4 regions of the Paenibacillus sp. FSL W7-1279 genome follow, and region 1 is predicted to be linked to each of the others. Evidence: riboswitches for the same ligand, from Rfam matches in the RefSeq annotation. Region 1 holds a riboswitch; each other region holds the start of a gene.
The links. Region 1 has a riboswitch for cyclic di-AMP ahead of MKY82_RS18410 (universal stress protein). Riboswitches for the same ligand answer to the same signal wherever they lie in the genome.
Positions count from the first base shown of each region.

Region 2: it holds a riboswitch for cyclic di-AMP, as region 1 does, so the genes downstream of both, MKY82_RS20510 (C40 family peptidase) here and MKY82_RS18410 (universal stress protein) in region 1, are expected to answer to the same signal.
Region 3: it holds a riboswitch for cyclic di-AMP, as region 1 does, so the genes downstream of both, MKY82_RS28605 (TrkH family potassium uptake protein) here and MKY82_RS18410 (universal stress protein) in region 1, are expected to answer to the same signal.
Region 4: it holds a riboswitch for cyclic di-AMP, as region 1 does, so the genes downstream of both, MKY82_RS00145 (G5 domain-containing protein) here and MKY82_RS18410 (universal stress protein) in region 1, are expected to answer to the same signal.

Region 1 is NZ_CP150215.1:4,157,382-4,161,557, reverse strand. It holds gene MKY82_RS18420 (glycosyltransferase) at 1-107, shown strand, start outside; gene MKY82_RS18415 (TrkH family potassium uptake protein) at 188-1,483, opposite strand; gene MKY82_RS18410 (universal stress protein) at 1,616-2,299, opposite strand; cyclic di-AMP (ydaO/yuaA leader) riboswitch at 2,410-2,557, opposite strand; gene MKY82_RS18405 (TrkH family potassium uptake protein) at 2,733-4,097, shown strand.
Region 2 is NZ_CP150215.1:4,618,270-4,622,445, reverse strand. It holds gene MKY82_RS20520 (ROK family protein) at 1-622, shown strand, start outside; gene MKY82_RS20515 (hypothetical protein) at 1,017-1,544, opposite strand; cyclic di-AMP (ydaO/yuaA leader) riboswitch at 1,804-1,934, shown strand; gene MKY82_RS20510 (C40 family peptidase) at 1,938-2,414, shown strand; gene MKY82_RS20505 (stalk domain-containing protein) at 2,639-3,913, opposite strand; gene MKY82_RS20500 (2Fe-2S iron-sulfur cluster-binding protein) at 4,142-4,176, shown strand, end outside.
Region 3 is NZ_CP150215.1:6,315,523-6,319,698, forward strand. It holds gene MKY82_RS28600 (TrkA family potassium uptake protein) at 33-707, opposite strand; gene MKY82_RS28605 (TrkH family potassium uptake protein) at 724-2,064, opposite strand; cyclic di-AMP (ydaO/yuaA leader) riboswitch at 2,130-2,274, opposite strand; gene MKY82_RS28610 (type II CAAX endopeptidase family protein) at 2,566-4,176, shown strand, end outside.
Region 4 is NZ_CP150215.1:28,936-33,111, forward strand. It holds gene MKY82_RS00135 (HD domain-containing protein) at 1-495, shown strand, start outside; gene MKY82_RS00140 (TatD family hydrolase) at 592-1,356, shown strand; cyclic di-AMP (ydaO/yuaA leader) riboswitch at 1,562-1,776, shown strand; gene MKY82_RS00145 (G5 domain-containing protein) at 2,048-3,235, shown strand; gene rnmV (ribonuclease M5) at 3,421-3,972, shown strand; gene rsmA (16S rRNA (adenine(1518)-N(6)/adenine(1519)-N(6))-dimethyltransferase RsmA) at 3,969-4,176, shown strand, end outside.

The DNA.
Region 1 (4,176 bases):
CAACATTGACAGCCAATGTAATGGCACTGTCAGATAAAATTTCAGAGGAGAGAGGTGTTGATCGAACTGTAGAATTTATTGAGAGACGGCTACACCATCACTTTTGAGAGAATTCCTTTAACAAGGGATATGTGTCCAAAAGTTAAGGTGTTATTGGACAAGAAAATTCTTGATTGGGAACCCTGAGTTAGCCAATCAAGATATGATCTTCCGCATAACCAATTTTGGATGTGCGTTTTTTCTGAGCCAATGCGTAAGCCAGCGTTAAGGGCCCCAGACGACCGGCAAACATCGTTATCGTTACAATGACTTTCCCTACGGGGGACAATTCACTTGTCAATCCCATCGACAAACCGGTGGTGCTAAATGCTGATGTCGCTTCAAACAACACTTCCAAGAAGTGTTCTTCGAGCATACCTTCGGAGATGGTCAGCAACAGGGAAACGCCCAGCACGACCACCAAAGAACTCATGACAACCGCCAGGGCGCGCATGACGGTTTCTCCTGCTATTTTGCGTTTGAAGGCATGGATTTGACCGCCCCCGCGAAAGGTTTGGATCGTAGCTAGGATGAGTACAACAAGGGTATTGATCTTAATACCGCCGCCTGTTCCTCCGGAAGCAGCACCGATGAACATCAGAATAATAATGAAAAACTGAGAAGCCGCCAGCATGCTACCGATATCTATCGTGTTAAACCCCGAGCTTCGAGGCGTTATGCCTTGGAAAAAAGCAGCCAGCACTTGTTCGCTTTCGCTCAATTGGCCAAAGGTTGACGGATTCCAGCTCTCTAAAAAGTATATAAATAGAAAACCGAGCAGGGACAGCGTTCCTGTTCCGACTAGGACAACCTTGGAGTGAAGCGAAAGCTTCTTCCATGAACGTTTTTGGAATACATCCACAATGACGATATAGCCGAGGCCTCCAATGATAAATAGCAGGACAATCGTAATATTGACGATCGGATCGCCGACAAAGGGAGAAAGGCTGTCAGACCACAGGGCAAATCCGGCATTGTTGAATGCCGAAACGGAATGGAAAAGTGCGTAGTAGGCTGCCTGTCCCCACCCGACGTCCTGTTGCCAACGGAGCGTAAGGACAATCGTAGCCAAGGCTTCAAACGCGAATGCAATGAGTACCATATACATGGATAATTTAACCAAACCTTGTGCCGAGGTCGAATGCGTGGTTTGCTGAATAATCATTCGTTGCTTCAAGCCAATCCTTTTCCCCAGAACAATGGCAACCATAACGCCAAAGGTCATAAAGCCGAGCCCGCCAATTTGAATCAAGATCATGATAATGACTTGTCCAAAAGTTGAAAAAACACTACCGGTATCCAAGACAACGAGCCCGTTTACGCATATTGCTGAGGTGGCTGTAAATAAAGCATCCAGCAGACCAATTGACCTCCCGGTGGAGGAAGAGTAGGGCAGCGCGAGCAATGTGGTCCCGATTATTATTAAAGTGAAAAAGACAAGCATGACGAGTTGAGGGGGACTCATATTTTTTTTAAGCTTGTTGATAAACAACTCCATTGTGTCAGGAGCGGAATGTTGTGTATATCGATCTTTTGAATTCATAAATGTTCTTCTCACAAGTTCCACCCTCATTCTTTATTGATCGCCGGGTTTATCAAAGAATTTTCTGTTTTGGAAAAAAGACGACTCTACCACTTTTCCGTGACTTATTTTCAAATATTGGATCTCGTGGTCTGTTTTTATTTTCAGCAAGCCGGTGTCAAAATCGGTATTTAACTCTTTGAAAAATAGACCCTCGGCTATTGGATCGCCCCCGGATTCCTTACCGCCAAGCAGATAATGAGAACCCTCCCTGAACACAGTGACTCGAATTCCCCGTTCATGGGTGTCAGCCATTTGATCATCCATCCTTTGAACCGCTACAATGTGCAAATCCGTTTCGCCGATCTGGTTAAGGAGTTCGTTGACAAACGAACCACGCGTAATTTCTTGCCACCGCGTTTGACCGGATTGTCCGATGATTAGCTGGGTAATTTGATGATTCTTGGCGGTTTCCGCTATGATTTCCGAAGCTTTGCGATCTTCATTCGTTTTGACAATGAAGGTTGCCCCATACTCGTCGCATTTCATTTGCCACTCAGCCATATACCTTTCTTGTGCCTGATCTAACTCATCTTCACGCAAGGGTATAACGCTCAACACAAACAGGGGACACTGAAGAAGTCTGGCTAATTCGCCGCCTCGACGGATGAGACGTTCTCCGTTTGGACCGTAATACACGCATACCAGTATCTTTTCATTGTTAAGCAGAATAATCATTCCTTTCTTTTCTAAACACAACAGCTTTAACAAAAAAGGCCTGGAGGCAGAGAAAAATCTGCTTCTAGGCCTTGGCTGTACGGATCATGGACAAGTCAAAGTAGTAAGAGTGTTCTTTCCCAAGACGCTGACGAGGTTAGCTGTCGGATTCGGGATTGAGAGTTCCCGTTCCTTCTTATCCAGAAAGAATTCACCCCTAAAGCTTAGTCGCTTTGTTGGTTCCCCCGTTCCTCATAGAGGATTAAGCATTCATGCGTATGAAATTTATCGTAATAAATATTATGCTAAAACATGCTGAAAGTAAACAGTTAGCGATCAGTCAACAACATCATATCATTGGATTGCAGCAAAAATTATGCTTTACTATGGTATATACTACGCAAAGAAGTCTACGGGGTTTCATGGTCTGTCGTATCTGAAAGGGGAAAATAGGATGGCTAAAGGCAAATCGGAGCCGCTAAAATCATTAAAACAGTTTAACCTATCATCTTCACGACTGATCCTTCTTGGTTTCGCCGCACCGATTGTAATCGGCGCGATCTTGTTAGCCTTGCCCATATCATCGTCATCAGGTGAAGGTGTAGGTTGGTTAAACGCTTTGTTCACCTCAACATCTGCAGTGTGCGTAACCGGATTGGCCGTAGTGGATACAGGAACCGACTTTTCCCTTTTTGGTCAAATCATGATCATGTGCCTGATTCAAGTCGGCGGTCTTGGTTTCATGACCTTCGGAGTTTTGATCGCCGTTGTGCTTGGAAAGAAAATTGGACTGAAAAATCGACTGCTCCTCCAAGAATCCACTAACGCATTATCAACGCAAGGCGTAGTGAGGCTATCGCTAGGTATTTTTCTGATTGCGCTCATTATCGAGTTCGTCGGAGCAGCCTTGTTAATTGTTCGTTGGGAGGAGGAACTGGGCTTGGGGCAAGCTATTTATTATGGGGTGTTCCACTCCATCTCATCATTTAATAACGCTGGCTTCAGTCTTTGGTCAGACAGTTTGAGCCGGTATGTGGGAGACCCGCTGGTCAACATCGTCATCACCCTGCTTTTTATCATTGGTGGGCTTGGATTTACTGTTGTTCTGGACTTATGGAAGCATAGAAGGTGGAATAAGCTGTCCCTTCATTCAAGAATCGTTTTGTCGACTTCAGCATGTCTATGTTTAGCCGGGTTTATCGTAATTTTCATTATTGAGTTGTTCAACTCCCGTACGTTCGGCTCTTTGAGCTGGGGAGAGCGAGTATGGGCGGCTTATTTTCAAGGCGTGGTGACTCGTACGGCCGGGTTTAATACCATCGACATAGCCGCGATGATGACGACTTCTCAGTTTTTCATGATTTTCCTCATGTTTATCGGTGCTTCCTCCGGATCCACGGGAGGCGGGATCAAAACCAATACATTTGCCGTACTGTTATTCACATTGATTAGTATTATTAAGGGGAAGCAGGACGTGCAGTTGTTAAATCGACGCATCCCCCAATCGATTATCCTCCGATCCATAGCCGTCATGGTGATCTCAGTGAGCGTTGTGATTGTCGCTACATTCTTGTTAACCATAAGCGAGCATAGCTTGCAAAAGGACTTTATGGAAGTTCTGTTCGAAGTGACCTCAGCCTTCGGCACCGTTGGCCTATCGATGGGATTGACGCCTGAGCTGTCTCCTTTTGGTAAAGGAGTCATCATTTTGACCATGTACATCGGCAGACTCGGCCCCTTAACGCTGGCCTTCGCGCTGTCGCAAAGAGTAGTCAAACAAAAGTACCGGTTGCCTGAAGAGAAAGTGCTTATTGGTTAAGAGTGGTCGATCTGCAAATCGGGATACGAAAAAATAAGGTTCAGCTGGAGTCGTTTAATTCGATCTCCGGGGCTGAACC
Region 2 (4,176 bases), 460 kb from region 1:
TCAGGTGCTGAATGATGCTAATGCAGCCGCATGGGGAGAGTATGTAAGAGGTGCCGGAAGAGGGGCGACGAACATGGTGTACGTGACGCTGAGCACCGGTATCGGCTCAGGCATCGTGCTGGATGGGAAGCTGTTCCTGGGCAGCAGTTCCTTTGCTGGGGAACTGGGACACCATATCATTGATCCCAGCGGTCCGCAGTGCAATTGCGGCAGCCACGGCTGTTGGGAGGTATTTGCTTCTGGAACAGCCATCGGACTCGCAGCATCCCAGCGAATGCTTACCCAGCCAAGTGTCATATCAGAACTGGCGGCAGCTGATGCGGGAGTGAACGCCAAGCATGTATTCGAGGCCAAACGTCTTCAAGACCCCGTTGCAATGGAGGTCATTGATCGTGCCATCTATTACATGGCGCTTGGACTGGTTAACGTCATTCACAGCTTTAACCCCGATCGCATCGTCATTGGCGGGGGTGTGAGCAGAGCAGGTGAGCTGTTGTTCCCGCAGCTGCGGGAAATGACGGATAAGCTGGTCATGCCGTCCTATTTAGGGACGTACGAGATCGTTCCTGCAGGACTTCGGGACGATGTTGGTCTGGTTGGAGCTGCGGCTTTGTTCCAGTAGCATAGGCCTGAAGAGAATGATACGAATAGGATCAATGATAAATAGATACCAGAAAGAGCGCTCGGAATGACGACGTAGTATCCAGTTACCTAGCTAAAGAGAAATCAACAAAAGCCGCCCTCAGAAGGGCGGCTTTCCAATTATTCATAGAGAGAGCGGGAAACGGAGCGATCATTTATTTGCGTCATAAGTCCGTAACAAGTAACAAGTGATAGGCGTGAACCGTAAACCGTCATCCGTTTGCGCTGGAGTCGATTTTTTTGGTTTCTGGTTAGGTTTGTTTGTATCCGACAAACAATAAACGGTTGCTCGCACTTTCCCGCCCGCCGGCGGAAACCGCCGGCTCCAAACCCGCACGTGGGGTGACCTGCAGGCTTGGAGCCGGCGGCTGTCGCTATTCCATGTACTTGGATGCGTCAAACGTAATCAAAGACGTATGATTGGCATGCTCAATCAGCGAAGAGAGCTTGGTTACCTCGCGTTCCTTCTTGCGGGCTAGCGCCTGATAAGCCTCTGGATCATATAAGGCGACGTTGAACAGCGTTATGGCACCGTCTCCGCTGCCACGGCTGCTCTGGCGCTCCAGCTTCTTGCGGGAACCGAGATGGGCAAGCTGTCCGATATCGCTGCGTATTTGTTTGGCCAGCTCGATCGCTTCCATGATCGTAATGTCGGAGCCGTTCCAGGGAATAGTCTGCGTGGTATTGGAGATTGCCATCAGCAAATCCAGCTTCCTATAATCCGCCGCGGCCGCTTCGATTTCTTCCGTAATGGCATCTACGCTGCGCGTAGGGTATTCCGCCGTCTCCCCTTTTTCAATAATCGTGCTGCTGTTGTTCAAGCGTTCCGACATCAACTGATTGATGAGACGGTTAATTGCTGCCCGAACAGCTAGTGCTTCTGCCATCGTTATTTGACTCATAAGTGATGGATCACCTCTTTAATTTCATTTCTGATATGTAAACGCATAGATTTGTAAATAGTTGCTAGATTAATTAAAAAAGCAGCGCGGAAAGGAGAACAGAGTTACATAATTGTCATGACTGAGTGAGACGGTTAACCAATCTCCTGCCGAAATTCTTCATCTTTACGACAGCTCCAAACATAAAACGATAGATTTTTAGGATATCATTGACAGCATCCTTGCTTGTATACTATATTAAGAGAAGGTTACAAAACGTTAATGAATTTTGCCGAATTTCGTTTGTGAAAACGGGGGAACCGTCTTGGGTGAATTACTCTTGTATAGAGAGTATAGGGAACCTTCAACCGAACCCTTAGCTAACTCCGTAGGCATCGAAGGAGAGAACATATTTTGAAGAAGTTTGTCATCACTTTGCTAGGGTCTGCAATTATTTTTTCTTCTGGTGCCGTTTCAGCATTTGCTGATCAACAACCGAATTTTCAGTATCAAGTGAAGCAATTGGTAGGAACTCCATACAAATGGGGCGGAACGACTACCAGCGGGTTTGATTGCTCCGGATTTATACTGTACATGTTTAGAAATTTCGACATTGATCTTCCGCGCACTTCCCAAAGCCAGGCTCAAGCCGGTGAACATGTGGATCGCCAAGATCTGCGGGTTGGAGATTTGGTATTCTTCAATACGAGCGGTAGCGGAATTTCTCATGCAGGCGTTTACATTGGTGACGGACAATTTGCACATGCTTCCAGCAGCAAGGGAGTCAGAATCAGCAAGCTTAGCGATTCCTATTACGAGCCGCGTTATGTCACGGCACGTCGTGTTTTGAGTCAAGAAAACTATGCAAAGCTGGTAGGAAGCGCAAGCTAGTTGGATTACGCAGCCATTTAGAGTACGATACATAATCAGAAAGCCTGACAAAGGGATGACCTTGTCAGGCTTTCTTTTTTTAGATATGAGAGAGTATAAACTTCGAAGCTTGTGACTTCCTGATATCGCAAGAAAAACTTCTACTAACTGTCTGTCATCTGTGAAAGTACGTCGATAGACGTTTTTGTTACTATAAGTCTATCATCCCACAAGGGGGTGTTCGGTTACTCCTTAACAACAGAGGCATTCACGGCAGCTTCCATTCCATTATTATAGAGACGGAACAAGCCCAGACGCCAGAAGGCGGCTCCCTTCAGGTCATAACGTTTGGCCAAGCCGAGTTTATCGTCCACGGAAGTGGAGGTTTCGCTGCTTAAACTGATGCCAAGCAGGAGCTTCTGCTTCGGGACGCCTGCTTGGAGTGCCAGCTGGATCGCTTGGTCCACCAGACTGTTCGGTTCGGGAACCTGAGATTTGGTTCCAACCGGATTGTACTGATAGGCCATAACAATCAGGTCATCAGCGATAGAGGCCAGTGTCTTGTAATCATAACCTTTATAGGCGCTGTTCAATGGCGGCACGGCTAAAGACAGGGCAACGTCATTCGGCAATGCGGCTTTCAATTGCTTGACGTAATCATTGAGCAGCTTCTGCTGCTTCACGGCATCCAGTTTAAATCCGAGCCCTTCAAAGTCAAGCACAACACCGCCGAATCCGTTCTCCGCTACCGCGGATGTGATGCCTTCAATAGACTTTTGGCGCAGGTTGCTATCGCTTAGGACCTTGGTTAACTCGCCGTTCCCATCCAAGGCATAAACCATGAGATATGGTTTAATATTCTGATTTGCAGCATCTGCTACAATCGATTGCGGCGTAACGTCGCCAGCCGCAGCGGGGAGGCGGTACTCATCCCCTTGAAGCGTGAACTGACCCTCGCGATCGATGCGGCTCCAGCCAAAGGCAACTGAATTCATGGATCCCACAAGATCCCGTTCTTGGAAAGATTGTAATGCATAGAAAGCTCTCAAATGCATGTCGCGCTGTGGCGATACGAGGGAGACTGTACGAGTCGCCTGGTTCCAGCCGACATCAACGCCGAATTGGCTGCTGAACGAGCTGAGCGTGATCAGCACACGGCCTTCCCGCTCCACCGGCGGAGCTGCAAGCTTCACTTTTTTTCCATTGACGGTTGCGTTCGTGCTCCCCACTTGAAGTAATACTTCAGTCGATTGGCCTTTCACGCTGCCAATGGCCTTCACGGTTTGCGTCTTGCTATTCCATGTGATTTGAATGCCCAGTGCTTCTCCAACCGTCCGGAATGGAACGTAGGTGACCCCTTTGTCAACCCGCGGAGCCGCATCGAAGGTTAGCGTAACGTCATCCAGCTTTACCGATATGGCAGGCTCTGCATGTACCTGGCTAACATGGGAGGTGGTGCCGAGCAGGGATAAGGCAAGAACGGCAGCAACAGCTGTTTTTCCTATTTGTTTGTGCAGCATGCTTATGTATTTCCTCCGATCCATTAAAATAATAGAATGATTTCATAGAATATGGAATTGGGTCTAGCATACGCTAGTATAGCAAAATTTTCATAGAGTTCCAATTCCATGATGTCAATGTCATAGAATAGATATGAGTAAGCATATTGATTTTTTAAACTTTCCAGTATAATAAATGAAGGATTTGATACATAACCTGATGATGACATGCATAGGGGGATAATACGGGTGTTTAAATTCTGGAAGAAGAAAAAGGGCGGGGA
Region 3 (4,176 bases), 2.2 Mb from region 1:
TATGCATGACCGTCAGGTTTTTTCTTCTGTATTTATTTTTCGAGCATATTCACAACCTCAGACTCAAAGCGATCCACATTATCATTGGAGCCGATAACGACCATAATGTCGCCGGAGTTCACCACATCCATGGCTGTCGGCGCTACGATGATGCCGGATTGTTTATTCAGGGCCACCACGCTGACACCGTAACGAACCCTCGTATTGAGCTCGCTAAGCGTTTTTCCGTCCATGCAGTCCGTGACCGTCATCTCCACAATCAGATAGTCCTTGGATAATTCGATATAGTCAAGCAGATTGGGCGTGACAAGCTGGTGAGCTACCCGGATCCCCATATCCCGTTCCGGAAAGATCACCCGGTCGACGCCCAGCTTCTCCAGCGCCCGGCCGTGCAGCACCGAAATCGCCTTGGCAACGACCATGGCGACACCAAGCTCTTTCAACAAGATGGCGGATAAGATGCTCATCTGAATATCGTTTCCGATCGCAACAATGCCGCAATCGAAGTTACGGATACCGAGCGATTTAAGCACCTCTTCATCGGTAGCATCCGCCACCACCGTGTGTGTCAGCAGCTCGCTCATATCCTCGACAACCTCTTCATTTCGGTCGATGCCGAGCACCTCATATCCCTGTTCCATCAGTTCAAGCGCCAGGCTGGCGCCAAATCGTCCCAAACCGATGATTGCAAATTGCTTTGGTTTCATGTCTCTCCAGTACTCCTTATCCAATAATCATTTTGCCTTCCGGATGACGATATAATTCTTTACCCTTTTTCGGCCCCAGTGCATAAGCAAGCGTCAAAGGCCCCAATCGCCCTGCAAACATCGTAATGCTGATCAAAACCTTCCCGAACACCGTCAGATCGGGCGTTAAGCCCATGGAGAGACCCACCGTACCGAAGGCGGATGTCGTTTCGAATAGAATCTCCAGGAAATCCCCTTCCTCTGTCGTCGACAGAATCATCGATACGGTCAGAACGAGCAGCAGTGCCAGTAATGCAATGGTCAGTGCCTTCAGCACCCGCTCCTGGGCCAGGCGATAACGGAACATGACGATGTCTTCACGCCCGCGCATCATGGCGATGACCGCCCCCACCATAATGGTGAAGGTTGTTGTTTTGATACCACCCCCGGTTGACCCTGGGGATGCTCCGATAAACATCAGAATAACGATAAAAAATTGCGTGGCCTGTCTAAGCCCCGTAATATCTATAGTATTCGCGCCAGCTGTACGCGGCGTTACGGATTGGAATAATGCGCCGAAGAATTTTCCGCCCCAATTCAGGGAGCCGAGCGTTCTCGGATTGGTGAATTCAAAAATAAGAATGACGATAAATCCAACCAGCAGCAAGGTAGCCGTCATGGTGAGCACTACTTTGGAGTGCAAGGAAAGTCTCCGCTGTTTCCGGAAATCAATCAGATCGGATAATACGATAAAACCGATGCCGCCCGAGACGATCAAAAACATCACGACAACGTTGACTACAGGATCATAGACATACCCGGTCAAACTCCGAAAATCGCCAAACAAATCGAAACCGGCGTTGTTAAACATCGTGACTGCATGAAAAACGCCATAATAAATCGCTTGGCCGATCGGCATATCAAACGCCCAGCGGATCGATAGAATCAAGGCACCGCAGGCCTCGATGATCAGGGAGTACAGGAGCACTCTGCGAATCAGCCTTACGATTCCTTCCATCGAGGACTGATTCATCGCTTCCTGCAGAATGAGGCGATCCTTGAGCGATATGCGCCTTTTGAGAGCCAAGGCAAACAAAGTGGCCATCGTCATGAATCCGAGCCCGCCGATCTGAATCAGCAGCATGATCACGATCTCTCCGAAGGAGCTGAATGTCGTTCCTGTATCCACCACAACCAGACCCGTTACGCAAGTTGCCGATGTCGAAGTGAACAAGGCATCGATAAATTCCAGCGGTTCACCTGTACTTGTGGATATCGGCAGCATTAACAGCGCCGTCCCGATGAAAATAATAGCCGCGAAACCAAGCACGAGAATCTGCGGCGGAGACAACCTGAGCCAGTTCAATTTAGAGTTCAATCGGTCACCTTCTTAAAAAAAATCAAGAAAAAAAGACACTGGAAAACGCAGTGCCCTTTACGGTCTGGTTCCTGTGCTGCAGCCTACGAGGTTAGCTGACGGATTCGGGCATTTTCACAGGTCGCCCTATTCATTATTCTGGGAATAATGAAATTCACCCCAATTACATGGTTCCCCCATTTTCAGTACGAAATTCGGCTGGAATATTCGGTTCCTTGAAGCATGATGTGATTATAACGCAATCCGGTACGTAACCCAATGCCGTTTTTCACCCAAAAAATCTTTAAAAGAGCGCGAATTGGGCATATTCAAGAATACAAGCATAGGGTTCTCTAACGTTTTCGAAACCTTTCATTCATTTTCATCGATTTGTTTCATTATTCCGGATATTGGGATAAGCTGCTTATGACTTTCATAACTATGTTATATTGACTCTATGCGTTCTTAATCAGGCATATCGAATACCAGTGGGAGTATCAACTTTCTTAGAGGAGGAATTTCATGAATCGTGCAAGAGAGCCCTTGAAGCTGAAGCCCAAACTGAAGCAGCTCATCGCGCCTGCCGCAGTCGGCCTGATTCTGTTCCTATTATTTCAGGTGTTTCCGTCGACGAATTCGGATTCTACCGAGATGGCATCTCCGAATATCATATCCAAGGAGCAGGCTCGGCAAGCGGCTTCAAGCTTTGCTCAGGAGTTTTTGCAGTTTATGGCTGCAAAAACGGATGACACGCTGGTTACATATCAATCCAAATCGGAACTTTACGGATATCTGGCGAAAGAAAAAAGACTTTCGGAATACAACAAAACCTATGAAGCCAAATATCCCTATGACGTATACCGCGTTCGCTTCAGCGAGCCGGGTGGCGATGCCCTCAATGTGGACGTGCACATGCAAAATTCAGGCATTGTCGGCTTCTCATACGATTACACCCGCTCCAGCTATGACCGGATTGAGCTGAACAAGGGCGATGTGCAAAGACAGATGCTGCTTGTCGTCGAGGACGGCATGTCATTAGCCGAGAAGCAGGCTCTTGCGGAGCCTTGGCTCCAGCGAGCGGGCTATGACCTGTCGCATCTGGAGCTGGTCACGCGGGAAGGGGAACCCCAGCTCCGGTATGTGGATCCGGATTCCAAGATCGGCGACTCCAGATTGGAGCACCGTTTCACCTTCGAGCAGGGAAAATTACGCTCCTATGAGCCATCTTTTTCGGTCCCGGCCGCCCATTCCGCCTATGTCAACAAGCAGACCCAAGATGCCACGCTGCTGACGCTCGCAGGGTATGGCCTGTTCACCCTTATCCTTGGCATTCTTGCGATTGTGTACAGCGTGAAGACCAGAGCCTACACGTCGTTTAAGCGCGGCCTGTTCCTATCGGCGCTGCTGTTTGTCATTCAGATGCTGAATACGTACAATCTGATTCCCGTTTTCAAATCCGAGGGAATGTCGCAAACCGGCATACTCGGGATGATGATTTTCTATGCGGTCTATTCGCTCATCTTCTCCGCACTGCTCTATTTCTCCCTTGTCGGGGGCAGCGGGCTATGGCTCAAAGAAGACGGGCTCAATCCATGGCCGCGCGCCAAAGAACCCGGATACGGTCATTATGTACTGGACAGCATGAAGCTGGGGTATATGTGGGCTTTCATCCTGCTTGGGGTCCAATCCATTATCTTTGTCGTTCTGGGCCTGACCTTGAATACATGGTCCACCACGGATGCCACACAGTCGCCTTACAACATGCTCTATCCTTGGCTCTTTCCGCTGATGGCTTGGCTGGCCGGCATATCCGAGGAGGCCGTCTATCGGCTGTTCGGGATCAAGATGCTGAAAAAGATTGTGCGCAATACGTTCGTGGCCAGTTTGATCACCTCGATCATCTGGGCGCTCGGGCATACACTCTATCCGATATACCCTGTAATTTCCAGGCCCATTGAACTGGTTATCATCGGCTTGCTGTTCAGCTACATCTTTTTGAAATACGGGTATTTGGCGGCCATGTTCTCCCACGTCATCTTTAATAGCATCTTGATGGGCATTAGCCTGATCCTGCTCAAGGATACCAGCAACTTGCTGATGGGTGCGTTCTACATGGTGCTTCCGGCGATGGTC
Region 4 (4,176 bases), 3.4 Mb from region 1:
CCGCTTCCTGCGTTGTTTTCGGGGAATATCGGGGTGAATCAATATCTGCGCCTTGATGAAGCTCTGATCCAAACGGCCTTTCTGCAATGGACGGAGGAGGAAGATCCTCTTCTTAGCGAATTATGCGGCCGTTTCATGCACCGAAAGCTCTACAAATATGTAGAAATCGACAACATCGATCTGGAGACCATCGACGGGATACGCCACGCATTCAGTGCCGTGGGATTGCATCCGGAATATGACCTGGAGATTGATTTTCCAACGGATCTTCCTTATGATAAGGTTCATTCCGATATGCCGCTTAACGAGAAGCAAATCCTGCTTCTGGATCGGCATGATGAGCTGAAGGAAATCTCGGAGGTATCCGATATTGTACGCTCGATCAGCGGCATTCATAAAGGACGGTACCACCTTTATTATCCGGAGGAGAAGGTAAGTCCGCTGCTGGCTCAAATGCCGGAGAAGATAGCCAGTGTTTTCAAACAACAACATTAGCTAGGTAGAATACAGGAACATTTGGTTTATCTGCAATTTACCCAGCTAATGGAAGATATACGACACAGAAACGACAGGAAGGAGAGTGTGGATTTTATGTTGTTCGACACGCACACTCATATGGATGCTCCCCAATTCGACGAAGACCGGGAAGAGGCAATCCAGCGGGCACTCGAAGCCGGTGTGACCCGGATGATCAATATTGGATTTAACCGGGAGACGATTCCGACTACGATGAAGCTGGCAGAAACTTATGATTTTATATATGCAGCGGTAGGCTGGCATCCTGTAGACGCCATTACCATGGAGGATCAGGACCTGGATTGGATCGCCTCTTTGTGCAGTCACGAGAAAGTGGTGGCTATAGGAGAGATCGGTTTGGACTATTATTGGGATACGTCTCCGAAAGAAGTTCAGCACCGAGTGCTTCGGCGTCAGATCGGACTGGCCCGGGAATTGAACATGCCGATTGTCATTCATAATCGGGATGCGCATGAAGATATCGTGAGAATTTTGCGCGAGGAAAAAGCCTCCGAGGTGGGCGGTGTCATGCATTCCTTCTCCGGAAGCTGGGAAACGGCCAAAATATGTCTCGATATGGGATTCCATATTTCGTTTGGCGGGCCGATTACCTTCAAAAATGCAAAGCAGCCCAAAGAGGTTTTGGCGCAGGTTCCGCTTGATCGATTATTGATCGAAACGGACTCCCCTTACCTAACACCTCATCCCTTCCGCGGGAAACGAAATGAGACCGCTTATGTAAAATTGGTGGCGGAGGCGGCAGCCGAAATTAGAGGGTTGTCCTATGAGGAATTGGCCCAAATTACCACCCAAAATGCGCTGGAACGATTTGGTATTTAACGAAAACGAGAGCAAAAGCGATGAAAAAGGGAGCATTTTCGATTAATTAAAGTTTTTTAATCAGAAAAGGCGTTGATATTACAATATTTTAACCTTTTACATGAGAAAATGTGGTTGAATGTTGCTTTACAACCTGCATACAAACAGGATATCATCTTTTCAGTGATAAGAAGCTGCGATGTGCAGATCGCGGCCGAATATTTCATGAACCGTCTCGCTTAATCTCCGAAATTTTGGGGAACGGGGGAACCGATACCGCCGTGCATACTGGTCTGAATGCGCGCAGCTGTATTTGATTTCTTTTTCGGGTCTTTGGGGTGAATTTGAAGGATCTCGCCATGAGCGGGTATCCGGATCTAGGGCGTCTCTCTTACGTCCGAACCCGACAGCTAACTCCGTAAGCGAAATAAGAGGGGAATTCTCGTGCATACCATTTCCATGATTCTAATCATCAGGAAGCCACGTTAGAGCCTCTAGTACTCTTTCAATGGCTTTCTTTTATTTTTGAATAATGGAGAGGGGATCATCATACTCTTGGTAAACAAGGGGTGGTGGTACATGGACGGAAAGACGGGAATTGACGCAGGGTGTAGATAGATAGCAGGGCGCCTTGTGAGAAAAATTGCTATAGTCACGTCAAATGCATTCATGCGTTTACCTAGACGGCGGGACTATGAAGGAGGATGGAATAGTGGGCATTTTTCAACCTGAAGAAACCCATGAATCACAATCATCCAGCATGTCTTACGCATTGAGATGGAAGCATGACAATTTGCGTCAACTGATGTTGCTCGGTGCCATGGGTGCCGTTACGGTATCACTTCTCATATCGTTGGTCGTACATGATCAGGCAGGCAAGGAGGTTCAGCTTGTCGTCGATGGTCGTGTCACCACAGTAGAAACACGTGGATCATTGCTGCAGGAATTGCTGGATGAGCAAGCGATCACGTTGAGTCCTCAGGATCAGATTTCGATGCCTTTAAACGGCGCGATCCAGGATGGAGACCGGATCATCATTGACCGGGCAATTCCAGTCAAAGTTACAGTAGGCAGCACAACCAAAACCATATTTACATCCCAGGATACGGTTGATCATGTACTTAAAGAGGCTGGTATTACGATCCAGGGTGAAGATATAGTACAACCGGCACAGAACACGAAGCTGACCAGCAATATGAATATCGATGTCGTTCGCGTCACGAAACAAAAAGTTAAAGAGACGGAGGATCGCAGTTTCCGCGTGATCAAAACAGCCGACCCATCGCTTGAGAGAGGGGATAACCGCGTTATTCAGCGGGGCGAGCCTGGTCTCATGGTGAACCATTATGAGAAGGTCTACCACAATGGCAAGCTGGTTTCCAAGACGAAGGTCTCCCAAGAGATTGAACGCAGAACGAAGGATAAAATCATTGCTGTTGGCACGAAAAAAGTAGAGAAGCCTGTCATCGTTCAGGCGGCAGCCACCGATGTAAAGGCTAAACCGGCTAAATTGTCCGGCACGAAAAAAGTAACGACCGCCAAGGCTGTCGAGAACAACGTGGTTTCTCGGGCAGGCGTTGATTTTAAATACAGCAAGGTATTGAACAACGTGTCGATGACGGCGTATTCCGCTGAGCAGCAGGGAATCGGTACACGCACTGCATCCGGTACACGCGTTACAGAAGGACGCACCATCGCCGTTGATCCTAACATCATCCCGATCGGCTGGTGGGTCTATATCGAAGGCATTGGCTTCCGTCGTGCAGAAGATACGGGCGGTGCCATCAAAGGCAACAAAATCGATGTGTATTATGATTCACTGAAATCGGCCATAAACTTCGGCCGGAAGAGCGGCCGCACCGTTTACGTGATCGGTCCGGTTAAACCTGAATTGAACTAGACGCATGAATTCCAATTTACAATACCATTCTAATGCTATACTATTTAGCTTATAATATATAATGATGAAGAAGAGGGAATATTTCCTCTTCTTTTGTTTTGTTAAGAACGGAGTATATAGGGCTAAGTTGGTAGAACCTAGAGGTTGTACAAGCCTGTTTTCTTGGGAAGGAAGAGAACAAACGCATGATTAAAGAAGTGATTGTTGTGGAAGGCAGAGACGATACCGTTGCCATTAAACGGGCCGTAGAAGCGGATACGATCGAAACGGGCGGCTCAGCGATCAATAAACAAATCCTGAAACGCATAGCGCTTGCTCAGGAGCGCAGAGGCGTTATTATATTAACCGATCCTGACCATGCAGGGGAGCGGATCCGCAAAATTGTGGATCAGGGTGTCCCTGGCTGCAAGCATGCCTTTATTCCGGAAGCGGATGCTACCCGCAAAGGGGATATCGGCGTAGAGAATGCCTCGCCAGAAGCGATACGGCGTGCGCTGGAGCGGGTACATACCTCCTTTGAGGGCGGAGAGAGCCTGATCAGTCTGGAGGACATGCTGGAGGCAGGATTATCAGCCCATCCGGAGGCTGCTGCAAGGCGTATGACGATGGGAAACCTGCTCGGGATCGGATATTGCAACAGCAAGCAATTCCATAAACGATTGGCCATGTTTCAAATATCGCGGGAAGAATTTCTGGCCGCACTTTCACAGCTGGAAGAAGGGGGCGTAAGCCAATGAATCGGATCGAGGATATATCAACACCAAGACGGACGAAGGAGATCATCTCACGGCATGGATTCTCCTTCAAGAAGAGTCTGGGTCAAAACTTTCTCATCGATCAGAATATATTGTATAAAATCGTGGAGGCTGCAGGACTGGATGAAGATAAGGGAGCGCTTGAGATCGGTCCTGGGATCGGTGCGTTAACCGAGAAGCTGGCAC